3 regions of the Paenibacillus litoralis genome follow, and region 1 is predicted to be linked to each of the others. Evidence: riboswitches for the same ligand, from Rfam matches in the RefSeq annotation. Region 1 holds a riboswitch; each other region holds the start of a gene.
The links. Region 1 has a riboswitch for cyclic di-AMP ahead of ACKGJP_RS04730 (hypothetical protein). Riboswitches for the same ligand answer to the same signal wherever they lie in the genome.

Region 1 (5,441 bases):
TCCTCAATATCCGGTATGAATACGCTTATGTGTCATTGCTCATTAACACGGCCACACTACTCGCCATTGCACCTATTTTCCTGCTGTATATGTTCGCGCAAAGATATTTCGTCGAAAGCATCGAGCGAACGGGTCTTGTAGGATAAAAAGGGAAAAGGGTGATCCGCATGATTGCGTTTGTCATCGATAACCATCGGTTGTACTTGGGCGGCAAGCGATTCTTCTATTCCGAGCTGGAGCTAAGAAGCAAATTCCCGTGCAAGCTGTACAAGATCGACGAGACGTTCGAGGCGGTTCAGGAAGATCATTCCCACGACTATATCCAGATTTGGTATGTCAACAAAGGCGAATTCATTCATTGCATCAATAATCAGAAGTACAAGATGGTAAAGGGAAATTTGTTCGTCATTCCTCCCTTTGCGATCCATCGCGTCGAATGCTTGCCCGGCAAGGAGCTGGAAATTATCGGCTGCGAGTTTACCCCGAATTTTATCAATGACCGGTACCGGCAATCGCCCGTTAAGAACGATTTTTTCGATTACGCTTACTTGGAGCAGTTTCTGACGGCGGAGGATAAAGTGAAACCGAAAATCACGCTTACGGGCAGCATCGACCATCAGGTAAGCCAATTGCTATACGGCATGTTGGAGGAATACACGGCCCGGGATTCTTACTACGAGCTGATGATCAAAGGCAGCCTGCTCAAGCTGCTGTCCGTCATTATCCGGGCCTACCGCGAAGACGCCGTCAAGGAAATGGGCGATAAAGCGGACAAATACCGGCCGCTCATCAAGGCTGCGATCGATTACATGCATCAGCACTACGATCAAGAAATCCGGCTGGACCAGATGTGCAAAATAACGATGCTGTCGAAGACGTATTTTTGCGATTTGTTCAAGCATCTCACCGGCAAAACGTTCAACGACTACTTGATCAACCTGCGCATCAAAAAGTCGACGGAGCTGCTCGTTCAGGCAAACCTGACGATAACGGACGTTTGCTTTCAAGTCGGCTTCAACGATTTGACGTATTTCTCCCGCATTTTCAAAAAGCATACGGGCATTTCCCCGTCCTACTACAAGAAATACGCGGCGTCGAGCAGGTAGAAGCGCGGGACGGCTGTCGGTAGGCAAATTTGGACACATCGACAGCAAATGGAGATAATAGGTCAACAATTTTGTCCGATAGTTCAATCATTGCGTTGCCTCCGGCTTTATAATCTAAGGAAAAAGCCCTAAGAGCGAGCGTTCAAAAAGTCGGCTTATCGGCACCGAGAAGGCAAGCAGAAGGAGAGTACAGGGTAGGCGACTTCTGAGAACAACCTCTAAGAAGGAGTAGACGGCGTTGTCGAATATCGGCGAATACATGCAAGGATATATGCCGCAAGGCAGCAAACGGGCAGCCGGAGCCAAACACATTCTGCTCGTCTATTGCGGTTATTACGAGAAGAAGGGAAGCGGCAAGCTTCCTTGCGGCCAGTGGACGAAAGACACGTTCCGGCCATACGTGGCACATTTGGATAAATCGGGCGAGCCCGACGACTTCTTCTTCGATACGTTCCTGTTCCTCGCGCTGCGAACGCCGGCCAGTGGCAGCCTCCACCGGTTCTACGAGTGGGTGATCGACTCGGTCCCCGGCGCGGCGGACGACTGGGGATGGATCATTCGCCGCGTGTTCGAGGAGAACCGGCAGCTGTTCGCCTTGAACGAGGCGGTCGCGGAAGCGAAGGAGAAACTCGGGCGCCCGGACCATAAAACCAAGGTCCTGATGATGCTCCCGTTCCCGGACAGCCAGAGCGTCCGTTTCGGTATCGGTTCGCGGGCGGTTCCTTATAGCCTGAAATCGACGGAAAGCCGGAATGCCGCCGTCCGCTGGTATATCGATGCGTTCCTGGAAGCCTTCCGCAAAGCGGACTTGCAGCATCTTGAGCTGCTCGGCTTTTACTGGATGCAGGAAGATGTCGATCCCGGCATTACCGGCGAGCTGGACAATATACGATTTACGCTTGATTATTTGCACGGGCAAGGACTCGTTCTCGGCTGGACGCCTTGGTGGGGAGCGGAGTTTAAAGCGGACGCCGAGCGGTTCGGCTTCGACTTCTCCATTTTGCAGCCGAACCATTACACGCAGGAGGAAACCACGTACGAACGGATTCGCGAAGCCGCTCAGCTCGCTGCACAGACGGGCCAAGGCATCGAGGTCGAGCTCGATTCGGCCGTTCTTTCCAGCCAAAAGCACCGGGAAACGTTCTACCATTACTTGAAAGGCGGCGTTGCGTTCGGCTACATGCGGGAGGCGGTAATGGCCTACTATCAGGACGTTCATGCGCTGTATGAGCTGTACCACGAGGGCGGCGAACGCGGCCGGAAGGTGTACGACGATATTTATGCGTTCACGAAGGGGACGTATATCGGCTGAGAGAAAGGCAAGTTGACGCGGCTGCAGAAAGCGTCCGGTTACGGAAGCAGGCGGCGTCAAGCCGCTGAACGCGAACTCAATTCGACTGCAAGAGCTTCAACAGTCGTGGTACGCGAATGGGAGCAGGGGTGTCCAGTCTGGGAATGAGATGGAGGCTGTCTCGAAAGCCATGAAAATGGCGGAGGGATTGCCTCTTCGCATTAGTAAGCCAACCGGAGATTTTTTGGTTGGCCTTCTTTACGATTCGTGTATCCTGTTTGCTGCCAAAAAATATGCTCTTCTCGGATGAAGCAACTGGAAAAACTCCATTTATTATGGCCAGTTTGATCTGCAGCTTGGAGTTAAATGGATTTTCTCCATCTTATTCCGCATGTTACTTACACAAATGGGAGAATTCTCAGAATGAACGGTAAGTTTTCCAGTTAGATGACGTTACGAAGCCCGTAGGAACAATAATTAACAGCATGTTTTCCAGTTAAAAGATCATGCGAATACGCACGAATAGTGTGTGTTTAAAAAGGCCACTTTTCAGAACCGAGAAGGTTGGATGAATCCGAGGAACGAGGACACGGAGCGTAGGCAAAACCTACGTGAGTACCGCAGTTACCGGATGAATTCAAGATTCGATGTCGAATAACCCACCTGTTCTGCTTCGTTATCAAAAGGGGGCTTTTTAAACAACCTCGAATAGTGTGTGTTTCAGAACCGAGAAGGTTGGACGTATCCGAATAAATCCCCCACAGCTACGAACGTTGGTAAGCCGCGAATGTGCAGCTGCGGTACGCATGCAAAGAGCCTCCGAATCCACAGCTGGTGGAGTCGGAGGCTCTTAGTCTTTGAGAGCGGCGACGGTCAGTCGCAAATGAATTTGCTTTCGACATCCGATTCAAAATGAATGAGATCCAGTTTCTCGCCCGTGTCCAGATAGATGTCGGATTGAATGGACGTCACTTCAAAGCCCGTGATGTCGGTCAGCTTCTGCTTCAGCAGCCCGTGCAGCCGGTCGCGATCCGTTTCGAGCGCATGAGGGTGGCCGTCTTCGCCGTATACGGGGAGCGCCATAGGGGATTGCCCGGTTTCGTCGCCGTCGATGCGCATGATCACGATATGATTGCGCACGATGCGGACGTCCATGTCGCTTACCTGCAGGCCGGATACTTCCAAGTGGCATTGCAGATAGGCAGCCTCGATTTGATTGCGCAGTTCGTTCATCATAATGCTTCTCTCCTTTTTGATGAAAGTTGGTCTAAAATGAATGCAAAAAAGAAGCCTAAAGAGCAGAGAAACTCTGCTCCGGCTTCTACGATTAGCGAAATAAGCGGTAGAGGCGCGAGTAGCGGTTCTCTCTCAAAGCGCTTACGAGGTTAGCTGTCGGATTCGGGCTTGAGAGTGCCCTACCCGAGCATACGAGGTATGCTCAAGATTCACCCCATGAAACCGGATTTGCGAACCGGCTTCGAATGGTTCCCCCGCTTCCCTTTCGGGAACTCAGCGATAGTTAAATCATGAAACTATTTAATCCTATAATACCGTGATTAGTCGGCAAAGTAAAATGAAAAAATTATACTTTCGTTTCCGTGCGCCGGGTCTAACATCCACGTCGAACGCTTCGCCATATATTTTGCGGGGACCACACCGGGGGTTCGCCTGCAGCTGCTGCGGAACGTCAGTGCCTTATTTCGGTTAGTTAGCGAGTAGATAGGCATTTCGCGGAACGAGGTGCCTTATTCACGGTAATATCGGCGATGTAGAGCGAATTACGGCCGAATAACGAACTGTCGTTCCGCGGCGTATCGCATTCAAGGGACTTGCTGCAAAATAGCGCATCTACGATCCGCTTAAACAGGAAACCGAGAGGATGTAATCACCGCGCTGGAGTCTTGAGGCCGGAACGAACGTAACCGATTAAACTGCATATCCGTTTCTCCTTGAATGTTCTTGCAAAACGGACTACCATTGATCTTATCGGGATATTTTGTGCGAAGAAAGCGGGAGGATCGGTCATGACGATGAACGGAAAAATAGTGATGGTTACCGGAGCGAACTCGGGGATCGGCAAAGCGACTGCGCTGGGCCTTGCCAAGCAAGGGGCCGCGGTTGTTATGGTAAGCCGCGACCGCGGCCGCGGCGAAGCGGCCCGCAAAGAAGTCGCCGAGCTTAGCGGGAACGGCGATATCGAGCTCCTGACGGCCGACTTTTCGTCCTTGGAGGACGTGCGGGAGCTGGCTCGGAAATTCCGGGAACGCTTCGGCAAGCTGCATGTACTGGTCAACAATGCGGGCGGCATGTTCTCGAAGCGCGAAAGCAGCAAGGACGGCTTTGAGATGACGTTCGCCGTCAATTACTTGGCGCCGTTCCTGCTCACCCACTCGCTGCTGGACACGCTCAAAGCGAGCGCGCCGTCCCGTATCGTGAACGTGGCCTCGCAGGTGCAGGCCAAAACGATCAACGCCGATACGGCGCTGAATCCGCCCGCCTATAAGGCGTTCGCCGCCTACGGCGAGGCCAAGCTTGCCGTCATCATGATGACGTATACGCTTGCCAAGAGGCTGCAAGGCTCTGCGGTAACGATTAACGCGCTCCACCCGGGAGCGGTTTACACGCCGCAATCGGCCAAGTTCGCGCCGGCCCCGCTGCGTCCTCTCATGCGTTTGTTTATGAAGACGCCGGAACAGGGGGCGCAGACGTCTTTGTTTCTCGCTTCGTCGCCGGAAATGGAAGGCCGGACCGGGAAGTATTACAAAGATTTGCAGATCAAGCAGACGGGAGCCGCTTCCTACGATATCGCCCTGCAGGAGCGGCTGTACGCCAAAAGCCTCGAATGGACCGGCGCAGAGCGGCCGTAACTCTTTATTGCCTGAAGAGGCTTCGCTCCCGAATGGCGGCAGGCGAGCTGATCCACGAATTCACACGTCGCGACGGGTACAGAAAAGGGCTATCCAAGATGCTCCGGGAAGGAGACTTGGATAGCCCTTTTCTTGCTTACGCTTATTCCCAAGGGAAGTTCATGATCAAGTGGTCGG
Region 2 (5,441 bases), 4.1 Mb from region 1:
CTGACGATCAAAATGATCGAGAAGTTCCAGCAATTGCATCCGAATATAAAAATCAAGCCGGAATATTCCGCCTTCGGCACGTATCACGATAAGCTAGCCACCCAGGTGGCCGGGAGCAACGCTCCGGATTTGATCAGCATAAGCATCATCTATTTGAAGGAGTACGCGGATCGCGGCGTGCTGATGGATCTGAAGAACTTGGCAGGCAAAGACATTAAGGTGGACGGGCTCGATCAAAACCTGCTGGCCAATCAGGCGACGGTCAACGGAAAACTGGTGGGCCTACCGCTTAGCAAGAGCGGTTCCGTCATGTTTTACAATAAAGAAATGTACAAACAGGCGGGCGTGGAACCGCCGAAAATGGACATGACCTACGACGAATTTTTCGACAAAGCCCGTGAAATGAAGGGCAAGCTCGGCAAGGACAAGTACGGCGCCAACGACATGTCCGGCCTGTTCGAAGCATTCATGTATTACTTGTTCTCCAAAGGCGATGTGCTGTTCAAAGACAACAAGTTAGGCTATAAGGACGAAAACTTTAAAGCCTGGCTGGAGATGTGGGACAAGGCGAGAAAGGAAGGGATCGTTCCTCCGGCAAGCGAAACTTCGTCCTATCAGCTGGCTACGTATGACCCTAACAAGGAGCCGATCCTTAAAGGGACCGTCGCGATGGAAGGACCCTTGTTCGTACCGTACTTCCCGTCGATGGACGGCGTACTGAAGGACAAGCTGGAGATGACGACGATGCCTCGCGCCGACGTGTCCAAGAAGACGGCCAGCGTGCTGCTGCCGGGTATTTTCTTCAGCATGAACGCCAAGACGAAGCATCCGAAGGAAGCGGCGATGTTCATGGACTTCATGATCAACTCGGCGGAAGCGGCCGACATTCTCGGAACGGAAAGAGGGCTTCCCGACAACAAAAAAATGGTGGAGTACCTGAAGCCGAAATTTACGCCTCTCGAAAATAAGATGCAGGACGTGCTCGAGCATATCGGCAAGAACGATCCGGGCTGGTACGACGGCGGTCCGAAGGGTGCCGGGGAGGTAGGCAAGCTGTTCGAGCAAACCGTGCAGAAGCAGCAGTTCGGCAAAGCGACGATCGATGAAGTCGTTGCCGAGTTCCGCAAGGAAGCGAATAAAGTGTTCGAGAAAAACAACTGAATCATGGCAGGAAGCTGATGTCGGTATTGCCGGCGTCAGCTTTTTTTAGTGTCTGACAACGCCCCGCGCCCCGAAGCGGAGCAGGCCGAGCAGTTCGCAGCCGAAGTTGCGCCCGTGCTGCGGCGCGAGATTCCTAGCAAGGTATGGAACGAAGTGCCGCCAAAGGATGTGCAGGCGATGCAAACGGGATAGGCATGCCTAATTCCTAAGGGGGAAGGCGGCGTGGCTGCGGGGAGGCGTTTATATGGCGGACAAGAAACAATTGAAATTGGGCGCGATTTTGCACGGGGTTAGCGGCAGTATAAGCGGCCGGCGGCATCCGATAGCGGTCACGGACGCAAGCGTCAATTTCGAGCTTTACAAATCGTGGACACGAAAGACGGAAGATGGTAAGTTTGATTTTGTATTCATAGCGGACGGTCTCTACATTACGGAAAAAATCGATCCCGCATTTTCTGAACCGTTTCGAGCCGGTTACGGTAGTTCGTCAGGTCGCCCACGAGTCGGATACGCTTCGCGGCAATCTGGGTGTTCCGATTCCGGAAAACCGCTACACTACACAAGCCGTATCCCGGTAATACGGGCGGCGGCATATAAGGAGAGAATAACGAAATGGCGAACATCGTATTGATTTCGGGTAGTCCTGCAGCAAATTCGAGGCTGAACGGCGTACTTCAGGTGCTGGAGCGGCAGCTGACGGAAGAAGGCGCACAGCATTCGCGCATTTCGGTAGTCGAGCTGCCGCCGGAGGATTTGGTCTACACGAAATTCGATAGTCCGGCCATTGCGGCTGCAAATCGGCTTATTGAGCAGGCGGATGCGGTCGTCGTGGCGACGCCGGTATACAAAGCATCCTATACGGGCGTGCTGAAGGCGTTCCTCGATCTGATCCCGCAGAAAGGGCTGGAAGGCAAAGTGACGCTACCGGTCGCAATCGGGGGCACGGTTGCCCATCTGCTCGTGATCGATTACGCGCTCAAGCCTGTACTGTCCGCGCTCGGCGCCCGCCATCAGCTGCAAGGGGTATACGTTCAAGATTCCCATGTGCAGCGGCTTGAAGGCGGACTGTTTCAAGTGGATGAAGAAATTGCCGGTAGAATTCGCCAAGCGGCGCAGGAACTGGTCGCTTCTCTTCCGAATCGCGGGTAACGATAACCGGTATCGGAAACAGTCGGTCTGACGAGCGTTTGGGCGTCAAGGCCGGCTTTTTTTTGCGAACGGGGAACCTCTGTACGCATATGAGGCCATCCGTTCGTCTGCGCCGAGCATGTAACGGCGGAAAGCGATCAGCCGTCAGCCGCTCGTCTTTTTCGAGTGCGTGTCGCTGGATTGGCTTCGGATTCACCGGGTATTCCAAAATCTCGATCAACCGAGCGCTTTTGCCGAAAATGCGACGCAAAAATACGTGGTACATGTTGGTAATTGGAGGCAAAGCGGATTCGCTGGAATCGGGGTTGTCGTTTTTTGCGATGCTGCGCGATTATGGCAGAAATATGGCGCATGAGGGAGAATTCAAGCGTTCATAGCATGGCGCTCTTATAGGAATAACTAGGGATTTGGCGGTAAGGAATGCCTTCGTCATAAGGCCGGTTTTTCAGGGAATCTTGTAAAACTGTAAGAAAATGTGGGTTTTCGTATCGAAGGGTCTATGTTAGTCTTACAGGAGCCGAAACTTCCGCTCCGGAAGTGCGGGGGACGATATATTATGAACGTAAAATGTCCGGCGGTCAATCATTATTTTAAAACCGGTACGTTTATCGTTCGTTTGGGGTGAATCTCGCATCAGCGAGTAGGGACTAACCTTTGGTCCGAACCCGACAACTAACCTCGTAGGCAATAGATATCAAAGGAGACTGCTATGACTTTCAATCCTGTAAAAAAGACGCTGGCAGGCCTTGCCATTAGCCTGTCCATCGCCGCCTTTGCTTTGCCTGCGCATGCTATGGAAGTTGCGGAGGACACGTATGCGGTGCAAGAAAACGATACGTTTTGGTCCGTTTCGCAAAAGCTTCACATTCCCCTGATGGATTTGCTCGCAGCAAACAAAACGATCGATCCGATGAACGTATATAAAGGATTGACTTTCAACCTTCCTCCGATGCTTGAAAAGACCGTATTCGCTTATAAGGCTGAATCCGATCAAGCCCCTGCGGTTGCGGTACAAGCGGCTCCGGCAGCTGAACCGGCGCAAGCCGAGCCCGCGCCGACAACGGCAGCGGCGACCCCGGCGCCGACTCCGGCAGCCAAAAAGGTTGCGGCAGCCCCTGTAAAGGCTGAGGCGAAAGCGACGCCTGTAAAAGCGAAGCCCGTCGCAGCAGCGAACACGGTAAACACGGCAAACGGCAAAACCGTTTCGTACAGCAAAATGATTCCCGTCGTCGCAACGGCTTATTCCGATGCGGCGGAAGAGAACGGCGGCTGGGGCGCAGTCGATTACTTCGGCAATCCGCTCAAGGTCGGCACCATTGCCGTCGATCCGAACGTGATCCCGATGGGAAGCAAGTTGTATGTGACCGGCTATACGTTTAACGGACTGCCGACAGGCATGATCGCAACCGCATCCGATCAGGGCGGCGCGATTAAAGGAAACCGCATCGATATTTTCATCCCGAATTCGATGGGCAATGTTCAATCGTTCGGCATGCAAAACGTGAAGGTATACGTTCTGAAATAAGACCGTTACAAAGATTAGTTTTACCCGATCGCACATTTTCATGACGTGAACGGCCGAAAATAGCAAGCTGCACCGGTTTACATACCGGTTCCGGCTTGCTTTTTTTGCTGTCATCCAGAACCGTTTACGGTTCGTAAGTGTTTAAGGATGAATCCGCTTTCGATGGGGCGGTTTTTCGAATGGAGTTGAAAAGGAGAGCCGGTTGCGTTCGATCGGGACCTCGGCCAACCCCTTGCCTCGCCGCCGGTCAATCGCGCCTCCGAAACCGCCGCTTCTGACTGCGGCGGTTTCGGAGGTTTTTTCGCCGGCACGCTTGTGGTACAATCCCAATCGTGTCCGAATTACGTTTAGGCTTGTATACGCACCAATATTTTTGCTTGCAAGTCGTAACCTGTCTGGATGTTCCAGTGTTTCTACTAAATCCAAGGGAGCATTTTCTAGAACCGGCGTTATTCGCCTGCTGAACGGGATAATATAGGAAAGAAGCCTTACGACGGAAGGAAAAGCGGCGCCGCTGACGAAGCCTATAGATGGCAAAGTCCCGCGAGCATAAGCATCGTATGGACAGACAGAGGGGGGCCTCGCGTTGGATAATCAACAATATATACGGGTCGAAGAAGCTGCGCAACTGCTCGGCGTGTCGGGAGCGACCGTTAGAAATTGGCTGAAGGCGGGAAAACTCGCCGCCTATAAAGAAGGGAGATCGCCTCTCTTCGACAGGAGAATCGTAGCGGAGCTCCGAACGGAGCTGTTCGCTGCGAACTCCCAGCGGCTAAAGCAGAGAAGAAACAAAGCCGCGGCGGAAGGCAATCTGATTCCGGCGGAGTATGTGAAATCCATGGGCCTAGTGGAGCTGGCCAGGACGGTCGTTCAACTGGTCGGCGAGGAAAACGCAGCCGTGCGCTCCGAAGCGGTTTTGGCGGAGATCGCCTTGCGGCTTCTCGCCGATAGAGGGCATATCGCCGCAAAAGAGACGGATTTGCGTGCCGGCGGCATCTTGGCGGCGGTACACGCCGGTAAAATAACGCTTGGCGCTTACGGCAATCCGATTTCCGCTTTGTTCGATTTCCGGAAGGACGGACCGAGCCCGGTGGAGCAGTCCGTCATGCGCAGGCTGCTTAAAACCCCCGTGCGGTATATGGAGGGGGAGGACTTGCTCGGACTCTTGTACATGTCGCTCTCCAATCTGCGGACCCGGAAGCCGCAGGGCAGCTACTATACCCCGTCCAAGCTCGTTGAAGCGCTGGTAGAATCGAGCCTGAAGCTGCTGGCGGACCATCCGCTGCCTGCCGTAATCGATCCGTGCTGCGGGTCGGGAAATTTTTTGATTCATACGTATTTATCGCTTAAAGCGAAGCTGCTTCAAGCCGGTACGGCTGTAGAAGACGCAGAACGGATTTTGCGGACGCGATGCATGACGGGCTATGACATCGACCCGGTTGCCGTCAGCCTGGCCAAGGTGAATATGTCGCTTCTTGCGGGGCGTACGGAGGACGAGTCTTCGCTGGATTTTCGTATCGTGCAGCAGAACTCGCTGGCGTCCGCGGAAACGGCTTCGGAGAAGTTCGATCTTGTGATCGGCAACCCGCCCTGGGGCTACAAATTT
Region 3 (5,441 bases), 870 kb from region 1:
AAGCAGCGCCTTTTGCTGCATAAGCTGCTGGATCCGAAATACGATATCCCCATTATAGGATTTTCTGACTACAAGGTCACCTTGCCGCATCGCAAAATCGCCTCCTAGTCTTTATCCTATGGCCTCCTTAGGCGTTTGGTGTATGCACTTCGGAAATTCCACCGCAAACAGCTTGTACGCCCTCTCAGCTCAGTGCTGCGCGAAGCGCGTTGCTAAGGGCGGCATATTCCGCGATCGACAGCGTCTCGCCGCGGCGAGACGGTTCGATCCCGCAGCCGCGGAGAATGCCTTCAAGCGCCCCTTTCGTTTCTTTGGTGAAGAACCTGGCGGACAAGTTGTTCGCGATCGTCTTGCGCCGCTGGGCAAAGCTCGCCTGCACAACCTCGAAGAAAAACGACTCGTCCTCAAGCTGAACGGGAGGCGATTGCCGTACCTTCAGTTTAATGACCGCGGAATCGACATTCGGCTGCGGAATGAACACCGTATGCGGTACGATGGCGACCAGCTCCGGCTCGCAGTAGTATTGGACGGCGATACTCAGACTGCCGTACTCCTTGCCGCCCGGCGCGGCCGCCATCCTTTCTGCGACCTCCTTTTGGATCATGACGACGATATTCTCGAGCGGCAGCCGTTCCTCCAGCAGCTTCATGACGATCGGCGTCGTCACGTAATAAGGCAGATTTGCCACGACGCTGACGCCCGTGACCTGTCCGAACTGTTCCTGGAACAACTCCGCCAGCGACAGTTTCAGCACGTCGCCATGGACGACGCTGACATGCTCGTAGCCGCCGAGCGTATCGGCCAGAATCGGCAGCAGCCGCTGATCGATTTCAACGGCGACAACCTTCCCGGCCGTTTTGGCCAGCTGCTGCGTTAAGGCGCCGATGCCCGGACCGATCTCCAGCGCGCCTTTCGTCGCGTCCAGTCCGGCCGCCTCGACGATTTTTCGAAGCACATTCATATCGATCAAGAAATTTTGCCCGAGGCTCTTCTTGAGGGAAAACCCGTATTTTTGAATAACTTCCTTCGTGCGACTCGGTGTCGCGATATCGACGTTCATAGTGCCCTCCCTGCGGCCTCCAAGAGGCTTTTCATTTCTATGCTTAACCAACCCTTAAACACTAAGAGATTCAACCCCAAACCCCTTCAAAAGCGCTTCGACCCCTCCTAAATCCTCCCCTTCCCAAGGAGAGGACCCCAGGTCGCTTCACCCCTGGACCCCGAAATTCACACTCGCACCCACGGGGCCTTCTTCGATGACACTTGTATGCAAACATCACTTTCGTCCTCATCCGCATCACCCACATGGTGATACCCATGAGAACACGCTCCCATTCCGCGTTCTCCCCCCACTTTTTGCCCAATGACGAAATCCCGTAACGTTTATTCTCATTATCCCCAACGTGCCATAAACCGCATCGCGACTCCCGTCGCGAAGCTCCCTTTTCGATATCTAAACCTAGAAAGCACTACCTTATCCCTTGCCTAGCCGTTGCTTCCCCGTAACCGTTCCAGCGCTTCGGCGAACTGCCGTTTGGTGATTTGGAACATTTGGCACCGTTTATAGAACTGTTTGCCGTTAGCATACCCGATCCCAAGCAGTTTGCCCATTTCGAGCCGGTTTTGGGAAGCTTGGGGATGAACGATGAGCCCGGCTTCCATTAAGTCCTCCCAAGCGATCTCGGATTGCTCCCGGGTGAAGTCCGTCTTCACCGCGGCAAGCGCCTTGCGGATCGTATCCGGCGAAGCGTTCTCGATGCCGATGTCCCCTTTCTTCGTTGCTTCCTCCTGGGACAGGAACGCATGTTTGCACCCCGGCACCCGTGCCGTAATGAGCCGCCTCAGCCGTTCCCCCGCATGATCCGGATCGGTGAATATGATAACGCCCCTCTTTTGCTGAGCAAGCTCGATGCGGCGGTACACATCCTCATTGATGGCCGATCCGCCCGTCTCGATCGTCTCCGCATCGACCGCTCTTCGGATGGCCGTCGTGTCGTCCTTGCCTTCTACTACAATAACCTCTTTGATCATGACAAAGCCTGTCCTTTCCTGTATGACGCTAGCCGCGTTTCGCTTTTCAATCAACGTACCACGAAAGCATCTATATGTAAAATAATGTCCCGGACATATCGGCCAACCTGCAACAAAGACAAGCCGAGCAGCGTTTAATAAGTAATCGCCGATTCACCGGCAAACCGAAGAAATCCGTAGCCCTGAAAGCCCCCGAATCGTCAAAAAGAAGAGACGCATGCACGCCTCTTCTTTCAATAAACGTATTAGATAGCCAGCAAACAGGCTTGCGATTTTTCCATCCGAACTAGTCTGTGGAAGGTTTTTTCGGCCCTATAACATAAATGGTATAGCCCCGTTTCATGCCGAACTTGTTCGCGTAATCCTCGCTGTCGAAGAAGACGTCGATCTTGTTCCCTTTGACGGCGGAACCGATATCCTCCGCGCGGCGGAAACCGAGTCCTTCGATATAGACCCACCATCCGAGCGGGATGATGCTTTTATCGACCGCAATCGTGCGCCCTTCGGTAGCTGTCGTGCCGGTATAGGTCATACCGTAATACGGGTCTTTGGACGTCTTATTGCCGTTATCCGCCGAGTAGGCCGTTAACGTGACGTTCTTAATGATTTGCTTATAGCCGAACTGTACGCCGTTCTTTGTGACATCGTCCACCGTCGGCGAAGATGCCGAAAGAGGCAGAACGACCGGAACCTTCGTACCGATAGCGACGACTTTATTTACGCTTGCCGCCTGCACGGTTTCCGCAACGACGTTCTCCTCGACAAGCGAGCCGTCCTCGTAAACCTTTTGCTTCTGTACAAGCTTGGTGCCTTCCTTGCCCTCCTGAACGGTTTCTTCCTTACCCTTCAGCAGATTGGCATCCTTCTTCGTCTCCGTTTCGAAAGCGATCGGAACCGCGTGCTCCTCGATCTCCTTCTTGACGCGGACGATTTTGATCGGCATGCTTGCCGCAACGCCCGTATCCAATTCCGGGGATATTTTATCTTCCGCCCCGAGCGATATATTGAACTCCTGCAATGCACTTCCAACCGTTTTCCCGGTTGTGTACAAAGTCTTCGTCTCTCCATCGGCCGTCACAACAATTGGTGAGGTAAAATCAATCGTAAATTTATCTCCGCTCTTGATACGCGTATCAAGAGTCGCAGACACCCGATCGTGCTCGCCAATCGAAATGGCTTGTTCATCCAGTAGGCGTTGCAGGGTCCATTGCTTTGTTTTCACAACGGTCTCTTTCCCGTCAACCACCACAGATACGCTTTTGGTAGCCGTACCGTACAACAACATGAAAAACATGAAAGTCAGTGCTATCGAGATTAATGCAATTATGCTTACCGTGCGCACATTTTCATGCTTCCAACGCAATGCGAAGGTCATGCTGGATGATCGTCTTACATGGGTGTCCTCAAGCAGCTGGGTATCGCCCACTTCATTCGGTCCTCCTTCAAAGCCCCGCCGTCAACTGTTATGCATGATTATGATCGTGACGTGACTAAGGTTTTTTTTGGGTCGTGCGTAGCCAATTTCCGTTCTTGCCTTACATCGAAACGGACGGATTTCTTCCCGCTTCACCTCCAAAATAAGGATTATTGAGTTGTCCGTGTTGGTCGAATGGGACTTTTAGGGAACGAAAAAAGCCGCAAGAAGAGGAACTCTTCTCGTGGCTCTATAAGCATAGACTTATGCTGCAGCACGACAATCGTTACCTCTCTCGTCAACGCTTACGAGGTTAGCTGACGGATTCGGACGTGAGAGTCGCCCTACACAGATATAAAGCAATCTGCGATTCACCCCTTTAACCATAACCCGCCGTCATAAAAACTTCGGCAAAGTTACTTTTGGTTCCCCCGTTCCCCATTACGGAAACTCAGCGAATTGGAAAATTGGCATCGTTATTAAGTTATTATGAAATGTATATTACGCTCTCAGGATCATCCTGTAAAGAGGGAAAAGACTATCTAAAAGAGAAGATTTCAACTAAATTTCGCTGGTTTTTATCGTTTTTTGAATATAATACACTCCACACTCGCTGTATCTCACTGACAATCACTATTTCGCATACATTCGATACAAATTGTGACAAAAGCACCAAAGAGGTATAATAAATACGGGCAAAAACATACTAGTAATTTCCACATCGGGCGGGTGTACGAGCATCCGGACTGGAAGAAAACGGGGTGGCAAAATGGAAACCATTTTACGGCTGAATGACGTGTTCGGGGGGTATTTCGCACGCAAGCCGGTGCTGCGCAATATTACGTTTACCGTCGGCAAGGGCGAGATGATCGGGCTTATCGGACTGAACGGGGCGGGCAAAAGCACGACAATCAAGCATATACTCGGTTTGCTAAAGCCTCAGCAAGGCAGCATCACCATAGCGGGCAGAACGCTGGACGAAAATCCGGAGGCGTACCGCTCGTCGTTCGCTTATGTGCCGGAAAGTCCAGAGCTGTATGAGGAGCTGACCGTCCGCGATCATATGAGGATGACAGCGATGGCTTACGGCATCGCGAGCGACGTATTTGACCGGCGAAGCGAAGAGCTGTTGAAGCTATTTCGGATGGAAGCGAAGGCTGACACTTTACCTCGTTTTTTGTCTAAAGGAATGCGCCAAAAAGCGATGATCATGTGCGCGTTTCTTGTCGAGCCGGCCTTGTACGTAATTGACGAACCGTTCCTCGGGCTGGATCCGCTGGGGATCCGATCGCTGCTGGAGCTGATGGTGGAGGAAAAACGGAAAGGCGCGAGCTTTTTGATCAGCTCTCATATTTTGTCGACGATCGAATCGTATTGTGACGGCTTTGTCGTGCTTCATCACGGAGATATTGTCGCATCCGGAACACTCTTGGACATGAACCGGAAGGCGGGACTGGAACAGGCGTCGCTGGACGATTTATTTTACGCCCTTGTGCAAGGGGAACAACCATGATGCCGAACGAGAGAAAAAGCGGGAAAATAACCACTGACGCACGGGTCAAAGCAGGCGGGAACGACCCGCAAATTCGTGCACTTTGGCGCAAGCGGTGTGCAGACTTTTGGCGGGAAATGAATATTTATTTGCGCGATGTTGTAAGAAGCGGTTTTCCCGGCTTCGTTCTTCTGTTTGCCATTGTCGCTTCGATCGGGTATGGACAAATCTTGAAGGGAATTACGTCGGATTTCCCCCAGGCTTGGATCACGGTGCCGGTTTTGACGGTTGCATTAGCGTCCGGTCGTCCGAGAACATTCCTGAAAGATGCGGATACGATGTTTCTGCTTCCTGCAGAGTACCGGACAAGCGGTTATTTTCAAGCGGGCTTCCGCTATAGCCTGTTCATCAATGCGGGGCTGGCAATGGCTGCGACGATCGTCGTTTGGCCGCTTTACGCTCATGTGAAAGGCTCTGAAGCCGTACCTTTCGGGTGGCTTGCAA

Region 2: linked by a shared signal. The riboswitch ahead of ACKGJP_RS24565 (3D domain-containing protein) and the one ahead of ACKGJP_RS04730 (hypothetical protein) in region 1 are both predicted to bind cyclic di-AMP.
Region 3: linked by a shared signal. The riboswitch ahead of ACKGJP_RS01040 (ubiquitin-like domain-containing protein) and the one ahead of ACKGJP_RS04730 (hypothetical protein) in region 1 are both predicted to bind cyclic di-AMP.

Annotation. Positions count from the first base shown of each region.
Region 1 covers NZ_CP176395.1:1,117,583-1,123,023, forward strand. Annotated here, with positions in the region: gene ACKGJP_RS04715 (carbohydrate ABC transporter permease) at 1-146, shown strand, start outside; gene ACKGJP_RS04720 (AraC family transcriptional regulator) at 168-1,106, shown strand; gene ACKGJP_RS04725 (DUF4855 domain-containing protein) at 1,345-2,418, shown strand; gene ACKGJP_RS04730 (hypothetical protein) at 3,271-3,633, opposite strand; cyclic di-AMP (ydaO/yuaA leader) riboswitch at 3,756-3,922, opposite strand; gene ACKGJP_RS04735 (SDR family oxidoreductase) at 4,422-5,264, shown strand; gene ACKGJP_RS04740 (acyl-CoA thioesterase) at 5,407-5,441, opposite strand, start outside.
Region 2 covers NZ_CP176395.1:5,776,902-5,782,342, reverse strand. Annotated here, with positions in the region: gene ACKGJP_RS24590 (ABC transporter substrate-binding protein) at 1-1,161, shown strand, start outside; gene ACKGJP_RS24585 (hypothetical protein) at 1,210-1,353, shown strand; partial or broken gene ACKGJP_RS24580 (LLM class flavin-dependent oxidoreductase) at 1,406-1,658, shown strand; gene ssuE (NADPH-dependent FMN reductase) at 1,774-2,310, shown strand; partial or broken gene ACKGJP_RS24570 (LysR family transcriptional regulator) at 2,447-2,545, shown strand; cyclic di-AMP (ydaO/yuaA leader) riboswitch at 2,816-3,012, shown strand; gene ACKGJP_RS24565 (3D domain-containing protein) at 3,020-3,835, shown strand; gene ACKGJP_RS24560 (TaqI-like C-terminal specificity domain-containing protein) at 4,422-5,441, shown strand, end outside.
Region 3 covers NZ_CP176395.1:247,093-252,533, reverse strand. Annotated here, with positions in the region: gene yabG (sporulation peptidase YabG) at 1-90, opposite strand, end outside; gene rsmA (16S rRNA (adenine(1518)-N(6)/adenine(1519)-N(6))-dimethyltransferase RsmA) at 185-1,060, opposite strand; gene rnmV (ribonuclease M5) at 1,486-2,031, opposite strand; gene ACKGJP_RS01040 (ubiquitin-like domain-containing protein) at 2,318-3,406, opposite strand; cyclic di-AMP (ydaO/yuaA leader) riboswitch at 3,733-3,912, opposite strand; gene ACKGJP_RS01035 (ABC transporter ATP-binding protein) at 4,215-4,958, shown strand; gene ACKGJP_RS01030 (ABC transporter permease) at 4,955-5,441, shown strand, end outside.